Regions from separate parts of the Nocardia canadensis genome, predicted to be linked through region 2. Evidence: riboswitches for the same ligand, from Rfam matches in the RefSeq annotation. Region 2 holds a riboswitch; the other holds the start of a gene.
What was found. A riboswitch is a leader RNA that binds a small molecule or an ion and turns the genes downstream of it on or off. The one in region 2 is predicted to bind cobalamin.
Positions count from the first base shown of each region.

Region 1: another riboswitch for cobalamin. It lies ahead of metE (5-methyltetrahydropteroyltriglutamate--homocysteine S-methyltransferase); the one in region 2 lies ahead of cobN (cobaltochelatase subunit CobN).

Region 1 is NZ_JAVCWB010000010.1:432,120-443,108, reverse strand. Features, by position in the region: gene recG (ATP-dependent DNA helicase RecG) at 1-275, shown strand, start outside; gene Q7X29_RS25700 (short-chain fatty acyl-CoA regulator family protein) at 279-1,703, opposite strand; gene Q7X29_RS25695 (MmgE/PrpD family protein) at 2,016-3,539, shown strand; gene prpB (methylisocitrate lyase) at 3,539-4,453, shown strand; gene Q7X29_RS25685 (bifunctional 2-methylcitrate synthase/citrate synthase) at 4,456-5,592, shown strand; gene metE (5-methyltetrahydropteroyltriglutamate--homocysteine S-methyltransferase) at 5,679-7,934, opposite strand; cobalamin riboswitch at 8,075-8,283, opposite strand; gene Q7X29_RS25675 (pyruvate carboxylase) at 8,544-10,989, shown strand, end outside.
Region 2 is NZ_JAVCWB010000008.1:1,550,639-1,561,627, reverse strand. Features, by position in the region: gene Q7X29_RS21080 (low temperature requirement protein A) at 1-876, shown strand, start outside; gene Q7X29_RS21075 (RNA ligase (ATP)) at 931-2,022, opposite strand; gene cobG (precorrin-3B synthase) at 2,101-3,291, opposite strand; gene Q7X29_RS21065 (hypothetical protein) at 3,410-4,078, shown strand; gene Q7X29_RS21060 (DNA polymerase III subunit beta family protein) at 4,120-5,499, shown strand; gene Q7X29_RS21055 (hypothetical protein) at 5,863-6,345, shown strand; cobalamin riboswitch at 6,373-6,501, shown strand; gene cobN (cobaltochelatase subunit CobN) at 6,540-10,172, shown strand; gene Q7X29_RS21045 (acyl-CoA thioesterase domain-containing protein) at 10,169-10,989, shown strand, end outside.

The DNA.
Region 1 (10,989 bases), on a different contig from region 2:
AGGCGGTGGCCGCGACCACCGACGGCTTCGAACTCTCGGTGCTCGACCTGCGCCAGCGCCGCGAGGGCGATGTGCTCGGCGCGGCGCAGTCCGGCACCGCCCGGTCGCTGCGGCTGCTGTCGCTGCTCGACGATCTAGAGGTGATCACCGCCGCCCAGGAGCTGGCCAGGCAGGTCGTCGCCGACGACCCCGGCCTGGTGAAGCATCCCGGGCTGGCGGGGATGATGGACGCCGCCGTCGACGGCGAACGCATCGAATACCTCGCGAAGTCCTGACGCTCAGCGCGGCAGGCGCGGATACGGCAGATCGGTGCTGGTGTGCTCGGCCACCGCGAGCGGCCGCCCGATCTGCGGGAACGCGCGCTGCGGGCACGCGGGCCGCTCGCACACCTTGCAGCCCGCCCCGATCGGCACCGCCACCTGCGGGTCGTCCAGTTGCAGGCCCTGGGAGTAGACCAGCCGGTCGGCGTATTCGATATCGCAGCCGAGCCCGATGACGAAGTTCTTCGCCGCGGTGCCGTAGCCCTGCGCGGATGCCGGGGTGGTCCGGGCGATCCACAGGTAGCGGCGCCCGTCGGGCATCTCCGAGATCTGGGTGAGGATGCGGCCCGGGTGCGCGAACGCCTCGTGGGTGACCCACAGCGGGCAGCTGCCGCCGACCCGGGAGAAATGGAACGCGGTGGCGGACTGCCGTTTCGAGATGTTGCCCGCCCGGTCGGTGCGTACCAGGAAGAACGGCACCCCGCGCTGGCCCTGTCGCTGCAGGGTGCTCAGCCGGTGGCACACCGTCTCGAAGCCGACCTCGAACCGCAGCGCGAGCAGGTCGACGTCGTAGCGCAGTTCCTCCGCCGACCGCAGGAACCGGCCGTAGGGCAGGATCAGCGCGCCCGCGAAGTAGTTGGCCAGCCCGACCCTGGCCAGGGTGCGGGACTCACCGGTGAGTGCCCGTGATTCGGCGAGGACGTTGTCGATCTCGCGCCCGTAGAGCAGCAGGCCCAGGGTGGTGGCGATCTGGAAGGCGCGCTGTCCGGGGCGTAGCCGCCGCGCCAGGGTGAGCGTGCGGGTGTCGGGATCGTAGTGGCGCTTGGGAATGGTCGGGTCGGCGCCGTCGCCGCGGACCAGCACGGTGACACCCGCGCGTTCCTCCGCGATCCTGGCCAGCTGCCGATCCAGCGAACCGATGCTCAGCCCCGACTCCTCGAACAGCTGCTCGGCGGCGTGGTCGAGGGTGGAGATGTGGTTGCGGTGGTCGTAGAAGAAGTCGCGTACGTCCTCGTAGGGCATGGGTGTGCCCGGCGCGCCGCTGGGCGTGTCCACCCGCGAGGACAGCAGGTCGAGCTGATCGGTGGCCGCGCGCAGGCGCCGGTGCATGGCGATGACGATGCGGGCCACCTCCGGCAGCCGGGTCGCGAGTTCCTCGACCTCGGTGATCGGCGCGGTGTCGCCACCGCCCGCGGCTTCCACGAGCACTTCGTGTAGATCCGAGACCAGCCGCGCGTCGGAGTCGGCGGCGAAGAACTGCACATCCAGATCGAAGGTCGAGTTCAGTTTCAGCAGAACGGGAATGGTGAGCGGGCGCTGGTCGCGTTCGAGCTGGTTGAGATAACTGGGCGAGAGATCCAGCGATTTCGCGAGCGCCGCCTGAGTCATCCGTCGTTCTTCACGCAGCCGTCGTAGCCTGGCCCCCGCGTACATCTTCCGCACGCCGGAGATCCTAACTCGCCGGGTTTGCAATGTTCGCTCGAAATCGTGATTGTCTGGGGAGAAGCCCAGTCCTGCAAGGGATTTTACCTGTGACTACCGGTGCGTAACGTGCGAAGAGACCGTTAGGTCGGATCCGGGGTCCGTGGCGATCGGATATCACGTCCCCGACCTTACCGTCCAGCCTTCGCAATGTTCGCTGATTCATCGAGTGTCGCACACAAAAATACGCTTGTTCAGCATGTTCTCCGAGCGGTTCGCGGTGCGTAGCGTGCGAATTGTGGCTGGGATCGACCAGCTGGAATCGGAGGATCAGTGAAAACCCATCTCGTTCGCAGTGTCGGCGCCGCCGAGGAGTTCCCCCGCGCGCAGCACCTGGCCACGCTGGTGGCGGAGGTGGCCACCGACCCGGTGCCGGTGTCAGGCGAGGTCACCGACATGATCGTCAACCGGATCATCGACAACGCGGCGGTGGCCGCGGCCTCGGTCCTGCGCGGCCCGGTGCGGACGGCCAGAGCGCAGGCGAGCGCCCATCCGCTGCCCGTGGGCGCACGCCGACACGGCGCCACCGTGTTCGGACTGGCGGGCGCGCAGCGCTTTTCCCCGGAGTGGGCGGCGCTGGCCAACGGTGTCGCGGTCCGCGAACTCGACTTCCACGACACCTTCCTGGCCGCCGAGTACTCCCATCCCGGCGACAACATCCCGCCGATCCTGGCCGTCGCCCAGCACACCGGGCGCAGCGGCGCCGAGCTGATCCGCGGCCTGGCGACCGGCTACGAGATCCAGATCGACCTCGTGCGCGCGATCTGCCTGCACGAGCACAAGATCGACCATGTCGCCCATCTCGGCCCGTCGGCCGCGGCGGGCATCGGCACGCTGCTCGGTCTCGACGCCGAGACCATCTATCAGGCGGTCGGCCAGGCGCTGCACACCACCACCGCGACCCGGCAGTCCCGCAAGGGCGAGATCTCCAGCTGGAAGGCCTACGCGCCGGCCTTCGCGGGCAAGATGGCGGTCGAGGCGGTCGACCGCGCGATGCGCGGGGAGGGCGCGCCCGCCCCGATCTGGGAGGGCGCCGACGGCGTCATCGCCTGGCTGCTCGGCGGCGCCGACGCCGAATACCGGGTGCCGCTGCCGGGCCCCGGCGAGGCCAAGCGCGCGATCCTGGACAGCTACACCAAGGAGCACTCGGCCGAATACCAGAGCCAGGCCCCGATCGACCTGGCGCGCAGGCTGCGCGAGCGGATCGCCGACACCGCCCGCATCACCTCGATCGTGCTGCACACCAGCCATCACACCCACTACGTGATCGGCACCGGGTCCGGTGACCCGCAGAAGTTCGACCCGCACGCCAGCCGCGAGACCCTCGACCACTCGCTGCCCTATATCTTCGCGGTCGCCCTGCAGGACGGCACCTGGCATCACGAGCGCTCTTACGCACCCGAGCGCGCGCGCAGGCCCGACACCATCGCGCTGTGGCGCAAGATCTCCACCGTCGAAGACCCGGAGTGGACGCGCCGCTATCACGCGACCGACCCGGCGGAGAAGGCCTTCGGCGCCAGGGCCGTGGTCACCCTCGACGACGGCACCGTCGTCGTCGACGAGCTCGCGGTGGCCGACGCGCATCCGCTGGGCGCGCGGCCGTTCGCCCGCGCGCAGTACCTCGAGAAGTTCCGCGTCCTCGCCGACGGCGTCGTCGCGCCGGACGAGCAGGAGCGCTTCCTCGACGCCGCGCAGCGGACCCCGGAGCTGGCCGCGGGCGAGCTGGACCAGCTCAGCTTCGCGGTCGACCCGGTCCTGTTCGAGGTGCTCCCCGCCGCGCGGGAAGGACTGTTCTGATGAATGTTTCGGGACTGCTCGCCGCGCACACCAGCCCGGCGCGCAAACGCGCCGCGTTCCGGGCCGGCCTGGCCTCCGGACAGTTGCAGCGGTTGCCGGGCGCGGTGAATCCGCTGGTGGCCACGCTGATCCAGGAGATCGGATTCGACGGCGTGTACGTCTCCGGTGCGGTGGTGTCGGCCGAGCTGGCGCTGCCCGACATCGGCCTGACCACGCTCACCGAGGTCGTCGAACGCGGTCGCCAGATCGCGCGCGCCACCGAACTGCCGGTCCTCGTCGACGCCGACACCGGCTTCGGCGAACCGATGAACGCCGCCCGCACGGTGGCCCTGCTCGAGGACGCCGGCCTGGCCGGCTGTCACCTCGAGGATCAGGTCAATCCGAAACGGTGCGGTCATCTCGACGGCAAGGCGGTGGTCGAGACCGCGGCGATGGTGCGCCGGATCCGGGCCGCCGTCGCGGTGCGCCGCGATCCCGGCTTCGTGATCTGTGCCCGCACCGACGCGCGCGCCATCGAGGGACTCGACGCGGCGATCGAGCGGGCCAAGGCCTACGCCGACGCGGGCGCCGACCTGATCTTCACCGAGGCGCTGGTCGAGGAGGCCGAGTTCGCGAGGTTCCGGGCCGCCGTGGATGTCCCGCTGCTGGCCAACATGACCGAGTTCGGCAAGACCCCGCTGCTGTCGGCCGCGACCTTGACCGATCTCGGCTACAACGCGGTGATCTACCCGGTCACCACGCTGCGGCTGGCGATGGGCGCGATCGAGGACGGCCTGCGCGAGATCGCCACGGCCGGTACTCAAGCGGCGCTGCTGGGTCGCATGCAGCACCGGTCGCGGCTCTACGAACTGCTGGGCTACCAGCGCTACAACGAATTCGACTCCGGCATCTTCGATTTCACGGTGGGTGAGTGACCATGACCAGTGGACAGACGGCACCGCGGCCCATCGCCAAGGGGCTGGCGGGGGTGGTGGTCGACACGACGAGCATCTCCAAGGTGGTCGCCGAGACCAACTCGCTGACCTACCGCGGCTATCCCGTGCAGGATCTGGCCGCGCGCTGCACCTTCGAGGAGGTCGTTTACCTGCTCTGGCACGGCGAGCTGCCCGACGACGGGCAGCTGCAACAGCTGTGCCAGCGCGAACGCGCGCAGCGCCGGATCGACCGGTCGGTGCTGGCGCTGGTGGAGAAGATGCCCGACACCTGTCATCCGATGGATGTGGTGCGCACGGTCGTCAGCTACCTCGGCACCGAGGACGCCGCCGCCGAGAGCGTGGGCGAACGGGAAAGACTCGCCGCCGCACTGCGATTGACCGCGCTGCTGCCCACGGTGATCGCGGCCGCGATGCGCAGGCGGCGCGGGCTCGACCCGATCGCCCCGCATTCCCAGCTCGGGTTCGCCGAGAACTTCCTGTACATGTGCTTCGGCGAGGTGCCCGCGCCGCGGATCGTGCGGGCGTTCGAGATCTCGCTGATCCTCTACGCCGAGCACGGTTTCAACGCCTCCACCTTCGCCGCCCGGGTGGTGACCTCCACCGGCTCGGACCTGTACAGCGCGATCACCGCGGCCATCGGCGCGTTGAAGGGCAGGCTGCACGGCGGCGCCAACGAGGCGGTCATGCACACCATGCTCGAGATCGGTGACCCCGCTCGGGCCGCGGCCTGGGTCGGCGAGACGCTGGCCGCGCGGCGCAAGGTGATGGGCTTCGGCCACCGCGTCTACCGCAACGGCGACTCGCGGGTGCCGACGATGAAGGCCGCCCTCGACGAGGTGGCCGCGGTCACCGGCGGACAGCGGTGGGTGCGGATGTACGACGCGCTCGCCGCGGCCATGGCCGAGAAGACCGGTATCGCACCGAATCTCGACTTCCCCGCCGGGCCCGCCTACTACCTGATGGGCTTCGACATCGAGATGTTCACGCCCATCTTCGTGATGAGCCGGATCACCGGCTGGACCGCGCACGTCGCCGAGCAGTCGGCCGCGAACGCGCTGATCCGGCCGCTGTCGGAGTATCGCGGCGTCGACCAGCGTCCGGTGCCCACGCGTCACTGAACCGGTCCGCGTCGGCCCCGCATCGCCGACGCCGCGGACCGGCACCACCGCCCCGGACGGATCACCCGTCCGGGGCGGTGCTGTGTTCAGCGCAGCGCGGCGGCCGCCGTCACCAGGTTGCGCAGCGACGCCTCGACCTCCACCGGGCCACGCGTCTTGAGACCGCAGTCCGGGTTCACCCAGAGTCGTTCGGCCGGTACGGCCGCCAGCGCGGCCGACAGTGCGGCGGTGATCTCCTCGACCGAGGGCACCCGGGGCGAGTGGATGTCGTAGACGCCGGGGCCGACCCCGAGCGCGAAACCGGCCGCGTTCAGGTCGTCGAGAACCTCCATGTGCGAGCGGGCCGCCTCGATCGAGGTGACGTCGGCGTCCAGGCCCGCGATCGCCGAGATCACCTCGCCGAACTCCGAATAGCACAGGTGCGTGTGCACCTGGGTGGTGTCGGCGACACCGGCGGTGGCCAGCCGGAACGCGTCCACCGACCAGCGCAGGTAGGCGGGCTGATCGGCCGCGCGCAGCGGCAGCAGCTCGCGCAGGGCGGGCTCGTCGACCTGGATGATCCGGGCGCCTTGGGCCTCCAGATCCACCAATTCGTCCCGGATCGCCAGCGCGACCTGGCGAGCCGAGTCGGCCTGCGGCTGATCGTCGCGGACGAACGACCACGCCAGGATCGTCACCGGACCGGTCAGCATGCCCTTGACCGGCTTGGCGGTCAGCGACTGGGCGTAGCCGATCCACGACAGCGTCATCGGCGCGGGCCGCGCGACGTCGCCGAACAGGATCGGTGGGCGCACACAGCGGGTGCCGTAGGACTGCACCCAGCCCGCCTCGGTGGTGGCGAAGCCGTCGAGGAGCTCGGCGAAGTACTGGACCATGTCGTTGCGTTCCGGCTCGCCGTGCACCAGCACGTCCAGGCCGAGCTTCTCCTGCAGGGCGATCACGTCGGCGATCTCGGCCCGCATCCGGCGCTCGTATTCGGCCGCATCGATCTCGCCGGTGCGCAGCGCGGCGCGGGCCAGGCGGATGGCCGAGGTCTGCGGGTAGGAGCCGATCGTGGTGGTCGGCAGCACCGGCAGGTCGAGGTGAGCGCGCTGCGCCGCCCTGCGCTCGTCGGCGGGGGAGCGGGTCAGGTCGTCCTCGTCGAGGGCGGCCAGGCGGGCGCGGACCCGGTCGTCGTGCAGGCTCGGGTCGGTGCGCCTGGTCTCGGCGGCGGCGCGCGCCGCGGCCAGCTCGTCGCCGACCGCGGCGGCGCCCTCGGCCAGGGCGGTCGCGAGAACCCGCACCTCGCCGACCTTTTCGGCGCCGAATGCCAGCCACGAGCGAAGCCGGTCGTCGAGCCCGGTCTCCGGGGTCAGCGAGTACGGCACATGCAGCAGGGAGCACGAGGTCGAGACCGCCACGCCGGTGCCCAGGGCGCCGAGCGTGTCGAGCGCGGCGTCGAGGTCGGTGCGCCAGATGTTGCGGCCGTCGACGACACCGGCGACCAGCAGCTTGCCCGCCAGCGCCGGGACGGCGGCGATCGCGGACACCTCGATGCCCGCGGTGAGATCGAGGGCGACACCCTCGATGCCGGTGTCCGCCACTGCCGCCAGCGCGCCGTCGGGGTGCCCGAAGTAGGTGGCGACCAGGAGCGCGGGCCGGTCCGGCGCGGCCGACAGCGCGGTGTAGGTCTCGCGCACGAGCCCGATCTCGGCCGCGGTCAGGTCGGTGACCAGCACCGGCTCATCGATCTGCACCCACCGCGCGCCCGCCTCGGCCAGGCGTGCCAGCAGGTCCAGGTACAGCGGCACCAGTTCCGGCAGCCGGTCCAGCGCCGCGCCGTCGGCGGACTTGGCGAGCTTCAGGAAGGTCAGCGGGCCGATCACCACCGGCCGGGCTGGCACGCCGAGCGCGATGGCCTCGGCGAGTTCGGTCAGCAGCTTGTCCGGGTGCAGCGTGAACACGGTGGCCGCGTCGATCTCGGGCACCAGGTAGTGGTAGTTGGTGTCGAACCACTTGGTCATCTCCAGCGGCGTGACCGTGTCGGTCCCGCGTGCGGCCGCGAAATAGCGGTCCAGCGGGTCGGCGATGTCGGTCACCCGATGCGGCAGCGCACCGAGCAGGACGGCGGTGTCGAGCATCTGGTCGTAGTAGGAGAAGGTGCCGACGGGCACCGAATCCAGGCCGGCCGCGTGGAGCGCGGCGAACTGCACGGTGCGCAGCATGCGGCCGACGGCGTGCAGGTCCTCGGCGTCGAGCCGACCTGCCCAGTAGGACTCGATGGCGCGCTTGAGTTCCCGGCGCGGGCCGACCCGCGGTAGGCCGAGAACCGTTGCGGTGAACGGAGAGTGCGAAACAGTCACGGAGATTCTCCAGTGTCGTGCGGGGAGAGCCGACGCCTTTCGCGGGCGAGGAAGACACCTCCGGGACCCGTCGCGAGACACGACAGGCCGGCACAGGTGGTCCGCGCGCCCGATCCACGAGGCGGTGGCCGCCGGATACGGCGTATCCGGCACAGTCGGCAGGTCTTCGGACTCGCGGGCACCGGCCGTGTGATCGACCGACCTACTGGCCGTCGCTTCCCGGGCGTCGTGCCCAGTGCTGATGACGGCGGTCGTTCCTGCATACCGCTGCGGGACAGTCCCGGATTCCCACCGGGTTCCCTCTTCACCCGGCACACAGTGCCCGGGCTTCGACACCGGCGCGGGAGGTCGGGGCTCCGACTCTTCCACCGCGCAGGCGAACCAGCTGCGTCGCCCAGCATAGGGCCTCGGCGCGTACCGTCGCGACCACCCCGGCGCGCGTGGCCCGCGTGACCTGCGCTTCGGCGGCGCACCGCCGGGCGTCCGCCACGGTGAGATGTGACGGCCCGATGAACGCAACTTCGCAGGTGGGCGGGTGTGCGATGTGAAGATTGCTGCGAAGCCACCTTGCGTGACGGTCCTGCGGTCGCGTCCGGGTACCGTGGTCCAATGTTCTCGAAAGTCTTGGTTGCCAATCGTGGTGAGATCGCCATTCGCGCCTTCCGCGCGGCATACGAACTCGGCATCGGAACGGTCGCGGTGTTCCCCCATGAGGACCGCAACTCCGTCCATCGGCTGAAGGCGGCCGAGTCGTATCAGATCGGCGAGGAAGGGCACCCGGTCCGGGCGTACCTGTCCATCGAGGCGATCATCGACGCGGCCAAGAGCGCGGGCGCCGACGCCATCTACCCCGGCTACGGCTTCCTGTCGGAGAACCCCGACCTCGCGGCCGCCTGCGAGCGCGAGGGCATCACGTTCATCGGCCCCTCGGCCGCCGTCCTGGAGATGGCGGGCAACAAGGCCACCGCCATCGCCGCCGCCAAGGCCGCCGGCCTGCCGGTGCTGAAGTCCAGCGAACCCTCCGCTGATATCGACGCCCTGCTGGCCGCCGCCCAGGAGTTCGAGTACCCGATCTTCGTCAAGGCCGTCGCCGGTGGTGGTGGTCGCGGCATGCGCCGGGTCGCCGCGCCCGAGCAACTGCGCGAGTCGATCGAGGCGGCCTCGCGCGAGGCCGAGTCGGCCTTCGGTGACCCGACCGTGTTCCTCGAGCAGGCCGTGGTGAATCCGCGCCACATCGAGGTGCAGATCCTGGCCGACCAGCACGGCAATGTCATGCACCTGTTCGAGCGCGACTGCTCGCTGCAGCGCCGCCACCAGAAGGTGATCGAGCTCGCGCCCGCGCCGAACCTGGATCCCGCACTGCGCGAACGCATCTGCGCCGACGCGGTGGCCTTCGCCCGCCAGATCGGTTACAGCAACGCGGGCACCGTGGAGTTCCTGCTCGACGAGCGCGGCAAGCACGTGTTCATCGAGATGAACCCGCGCATCCAGGTCGAGCACACGGTCACCGAGGAGATCACCGACGTCGACCTGGTGCAGTCACAGCTGCGGATCGCCGCCGGGGAGACCCTGGCCGATCTGGGCCTGAGCCAGGACACGGTGTCGATCCGGGGCGCCGCGCTGCAGTGCCGCATCACCACCGAGGACCCGGCCAACGGCTTCCGCCCCGACACCGGCCGCATCACCGCCTACCGCACCCCCGGCGGCGCGGGCATCCGTCTCGACGGCGGCGCGAACCTGGGCGCGGAGATCGGCGCCTACTTCGACTCGATGCTGGTCAAGCTGACCTGCCGTGGCCGCGACCTGCCCGCCGCGGCCGCCCGTGCCCGGCGCGCGCTGGCCGAGTTCCGCATCCGTGGCGTCACGACCAACATCCCGTTCCTGCTCTCGGTGCTCGACGACCCCGACTTCCAGGCGGGCCGGGTCACCACCTCGTTCATCGACGAGCGGCCCGAGCTGCTGACCTCGCGCGGCTCGGCCGACCGTGGCACCAAGATCCTGAGCTACCTGGCCGACGTCACCGTCAACAAGCCGCACGGCGACCGCCCGACCACCGTGTACCCGTACGACAAGCTGCCCGCCGTCGACCTGACGCTGCCGCCGCCGGACGGCTCGCGTCAGCGCCTGCTCGCCCTCGGCCCCGAGGGCTTCGCCCGCGCCCTGCGCGAGCAGAAGGCCCTCGGCGTCACCGACACCACCTTCCGCGACGCACACCAGTCGCTGCTGGCGACGCGGGTGCGCACCAACGGCCTGCTCGGTGTCGCCGGGCACGTCGCCCGGCTGACCCCGGAACTGCTCTCGATCGAGGCGTGGGGCGGCGCGACCTACGATGTGGCGCTGCGCTTCCTGCACGAGGACCCGTGGGAGCGGCTGGCCGCCCTGCGCGAGGCCGTGCCCAACATCTGTCTGCAGATGCTGCTGCGCGGCCGCAACACCGTCGGCTACACGCCGTACCCGGAACAGGTCACCCGCGCGTTCGTCTCCGAGGCCGCGACCACCGGCATCGACATCTTCCGCATCTTCGACGCGCTCAACAATGTCGACCAGATGCGCCCGGCCATCGACGCCGTGCGCGAAACGAACACGGCCATCGCCGAAGTCGCGCTCAGCTACACCGGCGACCTGCTCGACCCGAACGAGTCGCTCTACACCCTCGACTACTACCTGAAGCTGGCCGAGCAGATCGTCGACGCGGGCGCGCACGTGCTCGCGATCAAGGACATGGCGGGCCTGCTGCGCGCGCCCGCGGCGGCGAAGCTGGTCACCGCGCTGCGCGGCAACTTCGATCTGCCGGTGCACGTGCACACCCACGACACCCCCGGCGGTCAGCTGGCGACCTACCTGGCCGCCTGGCAGGCCGGCGCCGACGCGGTCGACGGTGCCTCGGCCGCGATGGCGGGCACGACCTCCCAGCCCGCGCTGTCGGCCATCGTCGCGGCCACCGCGCACACCGAGCACGACACCGGCCTGAACCTGCAGAACGTGTGCGATCTGGAGCCGTACTGGGAGGCGCTGCGCAAGGTCTACGCGCCGTTCGAGTCGGGTCTGCCCGCGC
Region 2 (10,989 bases):
TTGGTCCGGATCGCGTCGTCCTCGGAGTGGGGACGCGGCCAGGTGGTGGTGGACTGGCCGATCGCGCAGATCGGCTCCGGGACGTTGCCGTGGGTGCTCTCGCTGTGGGTGCCCGCGCCGTGGAAGTTCGTGCTGTGGGGTGTCGGCCTCGCGATCGACCTGTGGGTGATGTTCACCGTCGACGCCGAACGCTTGATGCTCGAGACGCAGCGACGGGTGCGCGCCCGAGTGCGCCGTCGTCGTCCGGGCGCGCCCCGGCCGCCGCGTCGTCGGTTGCCGCGCCTGCAGATGCTGCACGCGGATCCGGGGCATCTGGGCGAGCGCCTCGGTCAATACCTGATCATCGTGCTCGGTGAGGGCGTGATCTCGGTGATCGCGGCGGTGGCGGTGGAGGAGTGGACCGTGCCGGTCGCGGTGATCGGGGTCTGCGCCTTTCTGTGCCTGCTCGGCATGTGGGGCCTGACGCTGCACTACGGGTTCGTGCCGCGGATGATGGACGCCTCGACCGCCACCATCGACGTGACCCGGCATCGGGTGATGGCCACCCACTGCGCGCTGAGCGTGGCGGTGGCCACCGTCGCGGCCGGGCTCGGGCTGGTGGCCGCGCATCCGTCCGGGCACCTGCCCGCGGGCATCGGCTGGGTCCTCGGCGGCGGCGCCGCGGCGTTCTTCCTGGTCTGCGGTCTGGGCGGGCTCGCCAGCGCGGGCCCCCGCTGGTTGCTGCGCTGGCCGCTGCCGTGCCTGCTGGCCGCGCTGGTGCTGGCCTGGGCCGCACCGCACCTCGGCGGAATGTGGCTGGTGGTCGGGGTGATGGTCACGCTGACGGGGGCGGTGGTGTCGGAGACTGTGCGCGCGCGTCGCCCGATTCGCGCGTAGCGCCTCCGTGCGCCGGTGCGGATCGCCGCAAAGGCGCACGGACGGCGCTGGTGATCACTCGAATTCGGTGCCACCGTCGCGCAGCAGGTACGCGTCGGAGACGATCTTGCCGATCGCCCGCCCGCCGAGCACCGGCGACTGCCGCTCGGTCGCGGGCCGGACCACCAAGCCCTCCCGGATGTTGGCGCCCAGACCGCTGACGGTCTCGCTGCCCTCGGCGAGCGCGAGCAGGGTCGCCGCGTCGTAGGGGCCTTCGTAGAGGACCGGCACCCGTGGCACGGTGAGCCCGAGTTCGCCCAGCAGCGTGCCGATCTCGTGATGGTCGAGCCAGCGGACCGGCTCGCCGCCCCGCTCCACCGCGACATCGAACAACCCGTAGCCCAGCGAGCCGTCGTGCGCGGCCGAGGCGCCGTAGTGCAGGTCCTGCACGCCCGCGCCGTAGACCTCGCCGAACAGCCCGACCCGGTCGGCGTCGAGCGTGGTCGCCAGCTTCCTGGCGGCCTCGTCGAGGCCGTGCGCGCGGATCGCCCGCCAGTACAGGTTGCCCTCGGACGGCGTGAGCGACAGCGACTTCCCGCCGACGCCCTTGGAAGACACCAGGATCCGGTCCTCGGCCCGCACGAACGTGAGCAGGCACGCGGTGCCGTGGATCTTCTCCGTGGCCACCACCGGTTCCCCCGTGGTGAAGATGGTGGGGAACCGCTTGATGTTCTCGACATCGATCCACCGCAGCAGCTCCGGCGCCGCCTCGACCTGACCGTCCATCGAGACCGGTACCGGCGGCACCCACTTGGTGATCCCCAGCGCGTCGGCGAAGTCGGTGCCCGCCACGGCGGCCGCCGCCAGATCGACACCCGCGAGCGCCTCCGGCGTGCACACGATGCCCTGCGACACCTCGCCCCGCAGTCGCACCGCCTTCACCCGATTGCGCTGCGGCCCCGCCAGTTTGCCGGTCAGCCCGAGCTCGGCGACGAGCGCCTCGGGCAGTACGGCCTGCTCCGGGATGTAGATCGCGTGCGCGCCGGTCGTGAACTGACCCTTGGCCACGACGGCCCGGTACAGGCCGACCTGGGCCAGCTCGAGCCGGTCGGCGTTCGGATGCGCGTGGACGATCAGTTGTTCGGCCGTCACCTGCAGTGTGGACATGGAAACCCCCTCGTTGCGAGGTGATCAGCGTACGAGCCCCGCGCACCGGGGTCGACCGAATTTCGGTGTGGGCGAACGTCAGTGGGTGTCGACCCGGTAGCCGTCGGGGGTGGCGACGACGTCGGTGACCGGTCCGCTCGGCCGGCCGCAGCGGCGCTCACAACCGGACCAGTGCTGACGGCCCGCCACCGTGAGGTCCTCGGCGGGAACCACGACATGGGTGGATTCCTGGGCGCCGGGCCGGACCCGATCGCTGTCGACGGCGGCCGCGAGATCGGCGCGCACATCGGTGAGCGACTTCGCGCAGCCGGGCCGCCCCGCGCACGCGCTGACCCGCAGCCACGGTGACTGCGCGTCGAAGATCAGCCCCATCGGCGCGAGCACCCGGACGACGGTCTCGGCGGGCCCCTCGCCGAGGTCGGTGATCACCAGGCTGCGCCACGGCGTCACGAAGACGGGCCGTTCGACGGCGGCGAGGAACTCCGCGGTCCGCGCGGGTAACGTGCCGAGCGGCACTCCGGCGCCGAGGCTGACCAGGCCGTCGTCCTGGTCCAGCCAGCCGATCGGGATATCGTGTGCCGCACCGAGTTCCAGCGGCGCGCCGGCGGGGGAGCGGTCCAGCGTCTCGGCGACCCGCTCGGCGCCGCCGGGGATCTCGTGCAGTCGCCACTGGCCGTCGTCGCCGCAGCCGCGCAGGTCGAGGAAACCGCGCGCCGCGTCGAGCATCACCTCGACCGCCTCGCTCGCGCTCACCCGTAGCCCGGTGTCGGCGCCCGCGAGAACGACGGCGAACTCGTCGGCGGCGACGGCCTGGATGCCGATGTCGCCGCGCAGGGTGCTCACATCGCCGCGGCCGTCGTCGAGGGTGAACAGCACCCGGCCGGGCAGCTCGGCCAGCCGGGGGTCAGCCTGGAGTCCGGTGTCCAGGCCGACGGCGAGGTCGTGCACGTCCGCCCAGCCGCCGATCCGGCCCGACAGCGGCGAGGCCACGATATTGCGGACCCGTTCATGCGTGCGGCTGGGCAGCAGACCCGCCGCGCCGAGCCGATCGGCGAGGGCGGCGGGGTCCCCGACCCGGCGCAGCTGGATATTGCCGCGCGAGGTGAGTTCCAGGGCGCCGTTGCCCAGCTCGCGGGCCGCGTCGGCGAGGGCTTGCAGCTGCTGCGGCGCCAGCCGGCCGCCGGGGACGCGGATCCGCGCCAGCGGCCCGTCGGCGGCCTGGTGCAGGCGCAGGACACCGGGGCAGGAATCGGGGGTGCTCCTGGTCATGATCCGTCCAGCCTACGACCGCCGACCCGCGCGCCGCCGTCAGGCATTGCCGACCGGCGTCGCCTAGGGTGGTCGGGGAATCGTTCGCCAGTCGTTCGCCGACAGGAGAGGTCACCGCATGTTGCGTGAATTCGTGGACAAGCGTGTAGTTCCCGCGCTCGACAAGGTCGCGCACGCGCAGACGGGCACGGTCGGCCGCTACGTCGACTGGCTCGAGCGCAGGCATCCGCAGGACGCGCCGGTGGAGACATTGCGGCGGTTGTCGCGGCAGTACCTCGTCGTCGTCACCACCAGCGGGGTGCTGGTGGGTCTCACCGCCGCCGTGCCCGGGGTGGGCACTGTGCTGAGCCTGGCCGCGACCGGTGTCGACACGGCCGTGTTCCTCGAGGCGTCGTCGGTGCTGTCGGTCGGCGCGGCCGCGGCCTACGACCTCGACCCCGCCGATCCGCGGCGCGAGCACCTGGTGTCGAAGGTCGTCCTCGGTGAGGCGGGCACGAAGGTGCTCGACGAGACCGCCGGGCACAAGACCGGCCAATGGCTCTCGGTGGTCACCGATCACATCCCGGGCTTGGCGAGCATGCCCGACTCGCCGGCCAAGCGGTTCATCGTCAACTATCTCGTCAAACGCACCCTGCTGCTGTTCGGCACCCTCATCCCGGCCGGTATCGGCGCGGTCATCGGCGGCGTCGGCAACAACGCCCTCGGCCAGATGGTGGTCGCCAACGTCTACCGCAACCTCGGCACCGGTTCCCCGGAGATGGTCGCCGCGGGCACCACCCGCGACTGATCGCTTGACCTTCGACCTGCTCGAACCCCGATGATGACCGGGTGCCCGAATCCGATGACCTGCTCACCATCGGCGCCTTCGCCCGTGCCTGTGGCCTGAGCACCAGCGCCCTGCGCTTCTACGCCGACGCCGGTGTCCTCGTCCCCGCCGTGGTCGACGAGTCGACCGGCTACCGCTACTACGCCCCCGGCCAAACCGGCCCGGCCCGGCTGATCCGTCGGCTGCGGGCCGCCGACATGCCGCTCCCCGCGATCGTCGCCGTCCTCGCCGAACCCGACCCCGCCCGCGTCGCCGACCTGGTGGACGACCACCTGGCCGACCTGGACCGCCGGCTCCGCGCGGTCAACGCGGCCGCCGACGCGGCGCGGGCGGCGGTCCGGGCGGGCACGAGCCCCAGCCAGGTCACCCGGCCCCTGCCCGACCCGACGCCTACTCCAGGCCCCGCCCTGTCGAACGGCGGCGATGCGGTGCGCGGCTCCGCGCCGGCTGACGACGACACAGTGCCGCAGCCGGGCGGGGACGACAGCATCCGGATACGTGGTCCGGTGCTCGCGGCCGCCATCGATCAGATCGCCGCCGCGACGATCACCGACCCGAACCTGCCGGTGCTCAACACCCTTCACCTCGAGGCGGCCGCCCAGGAGCTGATCCTCACCGCCACCGACCGGTACCGTCTGGCCACCCGCACCCTGCGCGCCGTGCGCCCGTCCACGGTCGACTGGTCGGCCACCGTCGACGCCGATGATCTCCGCGCGGCCACCTCCTGGCTGCGCCGGGAGCACACGGTGACGATCCGCCCGGAGATCACCCACGTCGTCATCGCTGCCGCTGACCCGGCCCTGCGCGCGGTGGTGCCCGAGCCCCGGGTATCCGGCGGCGATCGTCGGCCGGAGATGTGGGCAACCGCTGATCCCTCCGGCGAGCGGGCGAACGGTCGCCGACCGGGGGAGCCTGGGAACGTCGCCGACGAGCACGGCGACAGCGGCGAACGCGCGGCGAGTGGTCCTGATCGACGCCGATGCCGCCGGTCGACCGAGGAATTCCCCGACTACCGGGGGATGCTGGCAGCGCTACCCGCTGTCACCACACGGGTGGTGCTGAGCAGGACGGCACTGCTGGAGACGCTCGAGCGGACCACCTCGTCCACCCTCACGCTGCACATCGATCCGACGGGCGAGGTGCGGACCGCGAACAGCGAGGACCCCCGGCCGCTGCCCGCGACCGTCACCGGACCGGGCCTGACGATCCATTTCGCGGTGACCACCCTGTACCCCGCCGTCGCCGCCGCGGTCGGACCCGACGTGATGCTCGATCTCACCGCCCCCGACCTCCCCGCCCGACTCCGCTCCGCCGACGACGGCGACCAGCTCACCCTCACCATGCCGTGCCGCCCGGTCGCCGACGATGCGCCGATCCGGTGATCACCGCCGAGTCATCCATCGACCCCTCGGGCCCGGCGGCACACGACGTAGTGCCCGGCCGTCGACGACGTGGCGGAGATCCTTCGGGAACACCTGCTTTGCTGCTCCGCGTCCGCAGACAGCGGCGACCAGCTCACCGTGGTCGTCCCATGCCGCCCGGTCGCGGACGACTTCACCCCCCGGTGACCACGGCCGGTCCGGCTCACTGTGCTCTGCCGGTCGGCACAGGCGACGTCGTGCCGGGCCGCCCGGGGACGTGGCGGCGGTCCCGCCGAGCGACATCCGACCGACTACTCCCCATCCGCTCCGCCGACCACGGCGACCGCTCCCACCCCACCCACTACGACCGTCGAGGAGACTCCGATGACCACCACCGATCCGATCATGGCCCGAATCACCCAGGGCGTAAAGGACTTTCGCCTCGGGGACCCCGAAGGAGCACGAACCGCGCTACTCGACGTCTGGACCGACATCGGCCCCGTGGGCGACCCGCTGCACCGCTGCACCCTCACCCACTACCTCGCCGACACCTGCGACGACCCGGCCGAAGCGCTCGTCTGGGACGTCCGCGCGCTCGATGCCGCCGACGCCCTCACCGACCTGCGCCTGCAAGCCCATCACGCGGACCTGAACGTGGCCGGCTTCTATCCCTCCCTGCACCTCGATCTCGCCGACAACTTCCGTCGGCTCGGCTCCTTCCCGGCCGCCGCCCGCCACCTCGACGCGGCTCGGGAACGCCTGGACACCCTCCCCGACGACGCCTACGGTGCCACGATCCGCGCCGCCGTCACCGAGGTCGGTGACGCGATCGCCGCCAACGACACCACCCGCCGTCCGACCCACTGACACTGATCGCCGCCGTGGAGCGCGGGCTGGAAAGTTGCGGTCGACGGGCGGCCAGTACCATCGGGATGCTCGGCGGGCGTCGAGGAAACCGGTGGAAATCCGGTGCGGTCGCGCCACTGTGAACAGCCAGACCCTCTCCGGCGAGCACGACAACCGATCCCGTTGGGCGCGTCACCCGAGGAAGGCCTCACCCTGTGATCCTGCTGCTGTCCACCTCCGACACCGATCTGCTCAGTGCTCGCGCGAGCGGCGCCGACTACCGGTGGGGCAATCCCGCGCGGTTGCTGGTGGATGACCTGCCGGGGTTGCTCGACGGTGCCGATCTGGTGATCGTGCGCATCCTCGGCGGCAAGCGCGCCTGGGAAGAGGGCCTCGAGGCCGTGCGGGCGAGCGGGGTGCCGATGGTCGCGCTCGGCGGTGAGATCGCCCCCGACGCCGAACTCATGGAGTGCTCGACGGTGCCGGTGGGTGTCGCGGCCGACGCGCACAACTACCTCGCCGCCGGCGGCGCGGACAACCTGCGCGAACTGCACAACTTCCTCTCCGACACGGTCCTGCTGACCGGCCACGGCTTCGAACCGCCGGTGGAACTGCCCACCTGGGGCGAACTGGGCCGCGCCGCCCGCATTCTCGAACCGCACGCCCCGACCGTCGCGGTCGTCTACTACCGCGCGCAGCATCTGGCGGGCAACACCGGCTACATCGACGCGTTGTGCACCGCCATCGAGGCCAAGGGCGCTCGCGCGCTGCCGGTCTACTGCGCCTCGCTGCGCACCGCCGAACCGGAACTGCTCGCCCTGCTCGGCCGCGCCGACGCACTGGTGGTGACGGTGCTCGCGGCCGGTGGCAGCAAGCCGGCCACCGCCTCGGCCGGTGGCGACGACGAGGCCTGGGACGTGGCCGCGCTGGCCGCCCTGGACGTGCCGATCCTGCAGGGCCTGTGCCTGACCAGCGGTCGCGCGCAGTGGGAGGACAACGACGACGGCCTCTCGCCGCTCGATGTCGCCACCCAGGTCGCGGTGCCCGAGTTCGACGGCCGCATCATCACGGTGCCGTTCTCGTTCAAGGAGTTCGACGACGACGGCCTGTCCACCTACGTGCCCGATCCCGAACGCGCCGCCCGCGTCGCCGGCATCGCCGTGCGCCACGCCCGCCTGCGCCACATCCCGGCCGCCGACAAGCGGATCGCGATCATGCTCTCGGCCTACCCGACCAAGCACGCCCGCATCGGCAACGCCGTCGGCCTCGACACCCCGGCCAGCGCCATCCGGCTGCTCACCGAACTGCGTGCCGCCGGTTACGATCTCGGCGAACCCGGCGAGATCCCCGGTCTGCCGGAGCGCGACGGCGATGCGCTGATCCACGCCCTGATCGCCGCGGGCGGGCAGGACCCGGACTGGCTCAGCGCCGAACAGCTCGAGGGCAACCCGATCCGCATCGGCGCCGCCACCTACACCCGCTGGTTCGATTCGCTGCCGGACGACCTGCGCGAGGCCGTCGTCGAGGCGTGGGGCCCGCCACCGGGTGAACTCTACGTCGACCGGTCCGCCGACCCGCAGGGCGAGATCGTCATCGCCGCACTGCGTTTCGGCAATGTGGTGCTGATGGTGCAGCCGCCCCGCGGCTTCGGCGAGAACCCGGTCGCCATCTACCACGACCCGGACCTGCCGCCGAGCCACCACTACCTGGCCGCCTACCGCTGGCTGTCCGCGCCCGACGGTTTCGGCGCCGACGCGATGGTGCACCTGGGCAAGCACGGCAACCTGGAGTGGCTGCCCGGCAAGACCCTCGGCATGTCGGCCTCCTGTGGTACCGACGCCGCGCTCGGCGATCTGCCGCTGATCTACCCGTTCCTGGTCAACGACCCGGGCGAGGGCACCCAGGCCAAGCGCCGCGCGCACGCCACCCTGGTCGACCACCTGATCCCGCCGATGGCGCGCGCCGAGACCTACGGTGACATCTCCCGGCTGGAGCAGCTGCTCGACGAGCACGCCAACATCTCCGCGCTCGACCCGGCCAAGCTGCCCGCCATCCGCCAGCAGATCTGGACGCTGATGCGCGCGGCCAAGATGGACCACGACCTCGGCCTGGCCGAGCGTCCCGAGGAAGACGTCTTCGACGACATGCTGCTGCACGTCGACGGCTGGCTCTGCGAGATCAAGGACGTGCAGATCCGCGACGGCCTGCACATCCTCGGCCAGGCGCCCGAGGGCGAGATGGAACTCGACCTGGTGCTGGCCATGCTGCGCGCGCGCCAGCTGTGGGGCGGCGAGCAGAACGTGCCCGGCCTGCGCGAGGCCCTCGGTCTCAGCGAAGCCGGCGACGAGTCCCGCGACCGCGTGGACGTGGTCGAATCGCGTGCCCGTGAACTGCTGGGCGCGCTGCAGGCCGAGAACTGGTCGGTCGACAGCGTCGAGGCCCTGGTGAACGACTACGCCACGGCGATTCTGGCCGGGGGTGACCCGGAATCCACGGACACCCGCCTCGACGTGGTGAAGACCGTGCTGCGGTTCGCCGCGACCGAGGTCGTGCCCCGCCTGCGCGAGACCGGTGTCGAGATCGCCCGCGTCCTGCACGCGCTCGACGGCGGTTTCATCCCCGCCGGTCCGAGCGGGTCCCCGCTGCGCGGCCTGATCAACGTGTTGCCCACCGGCCGCAATTTCTACTCCGTCGATCCCAAGGCCGTCCCGTCGCGGCTGGCCTGGGAGACCGGTCAGGCCATGGCCGAATCGCTGCTGGCCCGGTACCTGGCCGACCACGGCGAATACCCGAAGTCGGTCGGCCTGTCGGTGTGGGGCACCTCGGCCATGCGCACCTCCGGCGACGACATCGCCGAGGTGCTGGCGCTGCTCGGCGTGCGGCCGGTGTGGGATGAGGCCAGCCGCCGCGTCACCACCCTCGAGGTGATCTCGCTCGACGAACTCGCCCGCCCGCGCATCGACGTCACCGTCCGCATCTCGGGGTTCTTCCGCGACGCCTTCCCACACGTACTGGCCCTGCTCGACGACGCGGTGCGCCTGGTCGCCGAGCTCGACGAGCCCGCCGCGTCGAACTACGTGCGCGCGCACGCCCAGTCGGACCTGGCCGAGCACGGCGACGCCCGCCGCGCGACCACCCGCATCTTCGGGTCCAAGCCCGGCACCTACGGCGCGGGCCTGCTGCAGCTCATCGACTCCAAGAGCTGGCGGACCGACGACGACCTCGCGCAGGTGTACACCACCTGGGGTGGCTACGCCTACGGTCGCGACCTCGACGGCGCCCCCGCCGCCGACGACATGCGCACCGCCTACAAGCGGATCGCGGTGGCCGCCAAGAACACCGACACCCGCGAACACGACATCGCCGACTCCGACGACTACTTCCAGTACCACGGCGGCATGGTCGCCACCGTGCGCGCGCTCACCGGCAAGAACCCCGAGGCCTACATCGGCGACTCCACCCGTCCCGACGCCGTGCGGACCCGCACCCTGTCGGAGGAGACCGCCCGCGTCTTCCGCGCCCGCGTGGTGAACCCGCGCTGGCTCGAGGCGATGCGCCGCCACGGCTACAAGGGTGCCTTCGAGATGGCCGCCACCGTCGACTACCTGTTCGGCTACGACGCCACCACCAACGTGGTCGCCGACTGGATGTACGAGAAGCTCTCCGAGAGCTACGTGTTCGACGAGGTGAACCGCAAGTTCATGGAGCAGTCCAATCCGTGGGCGCTGCACGGCATCGCCGAACGGCTGCTCGAGGCCGCCGAGCGCAAGCTGTGGGAGCACCCGGAGCCCGAGACACTGGACAAGCTGCGGCAGGTCTACCTCGAGACCGAGGGTGAGCTGGAGTGAGCACCGAGCAGTCCGCCGCGTACTTCCGGCGCGACGGCGAGGTGTACACGCCGACGTCGTGGGGCCGGAGCCTGTGGGCCGACGGGATCCTGTCCGGCCCGCCGGTGTGCGGACTGCTCGCCCGCGAGATCGAGAACCATTACCGCACCGGCGATTTCGTGCCCGCGCGGTTCACCGTCGACCTGCATCAGCCGGTGCCCGCGGTCCCGTTGACCGTGGACAGCGCGCCGACCCGCGAGGGCAACCGGGTGCGCGCCGCGCAGGCGGTACTGCGCGCCGACGGCGTGGTGGTCGCGCGGGCCTCGGCGGTGTTGCTGAAGCGCTCGGCCCAACCGCCGGGACAGGCGTGGCGCGAGACGCGGCGGCCTCCGCTGCCGCCCGCGGAACTGCTGGCCGCGGTGGCGCCGACCGTGCACCTGTTCGACAGTGACGGCTCCGGTGGCGGCTGGTCGGTCGAGATCTCCCGGCACGAGAACGACACCCGTAAACGCAAGTGGGTGCGCGGGATTCCGGTGGTGGCCGGAGAAGCCGGCTCGCCGTTCGTCTTCGCCGCGATGGCGGGCGAGCAGGCCAGCCTGGTGACGAACTGGGGTACCGAGGGGATCGGGTTCATCAACACCGATGTCTCGATCACCTTCGCGCGCCTGCCGATCGGCCCGGAGATGGGCATCGAGGCGGGCAACCACCTCAGTCACGACGGCATCGCCGCGGGCTCGGCGGTGCTCTACGACGCCGACGGTGAGTTCGGCGTCTGCACCGTGTCGGCCGTCGCCAACGAGCGCAGGCAGATCAGCGGCGCGGCCATCGACGCCTACAT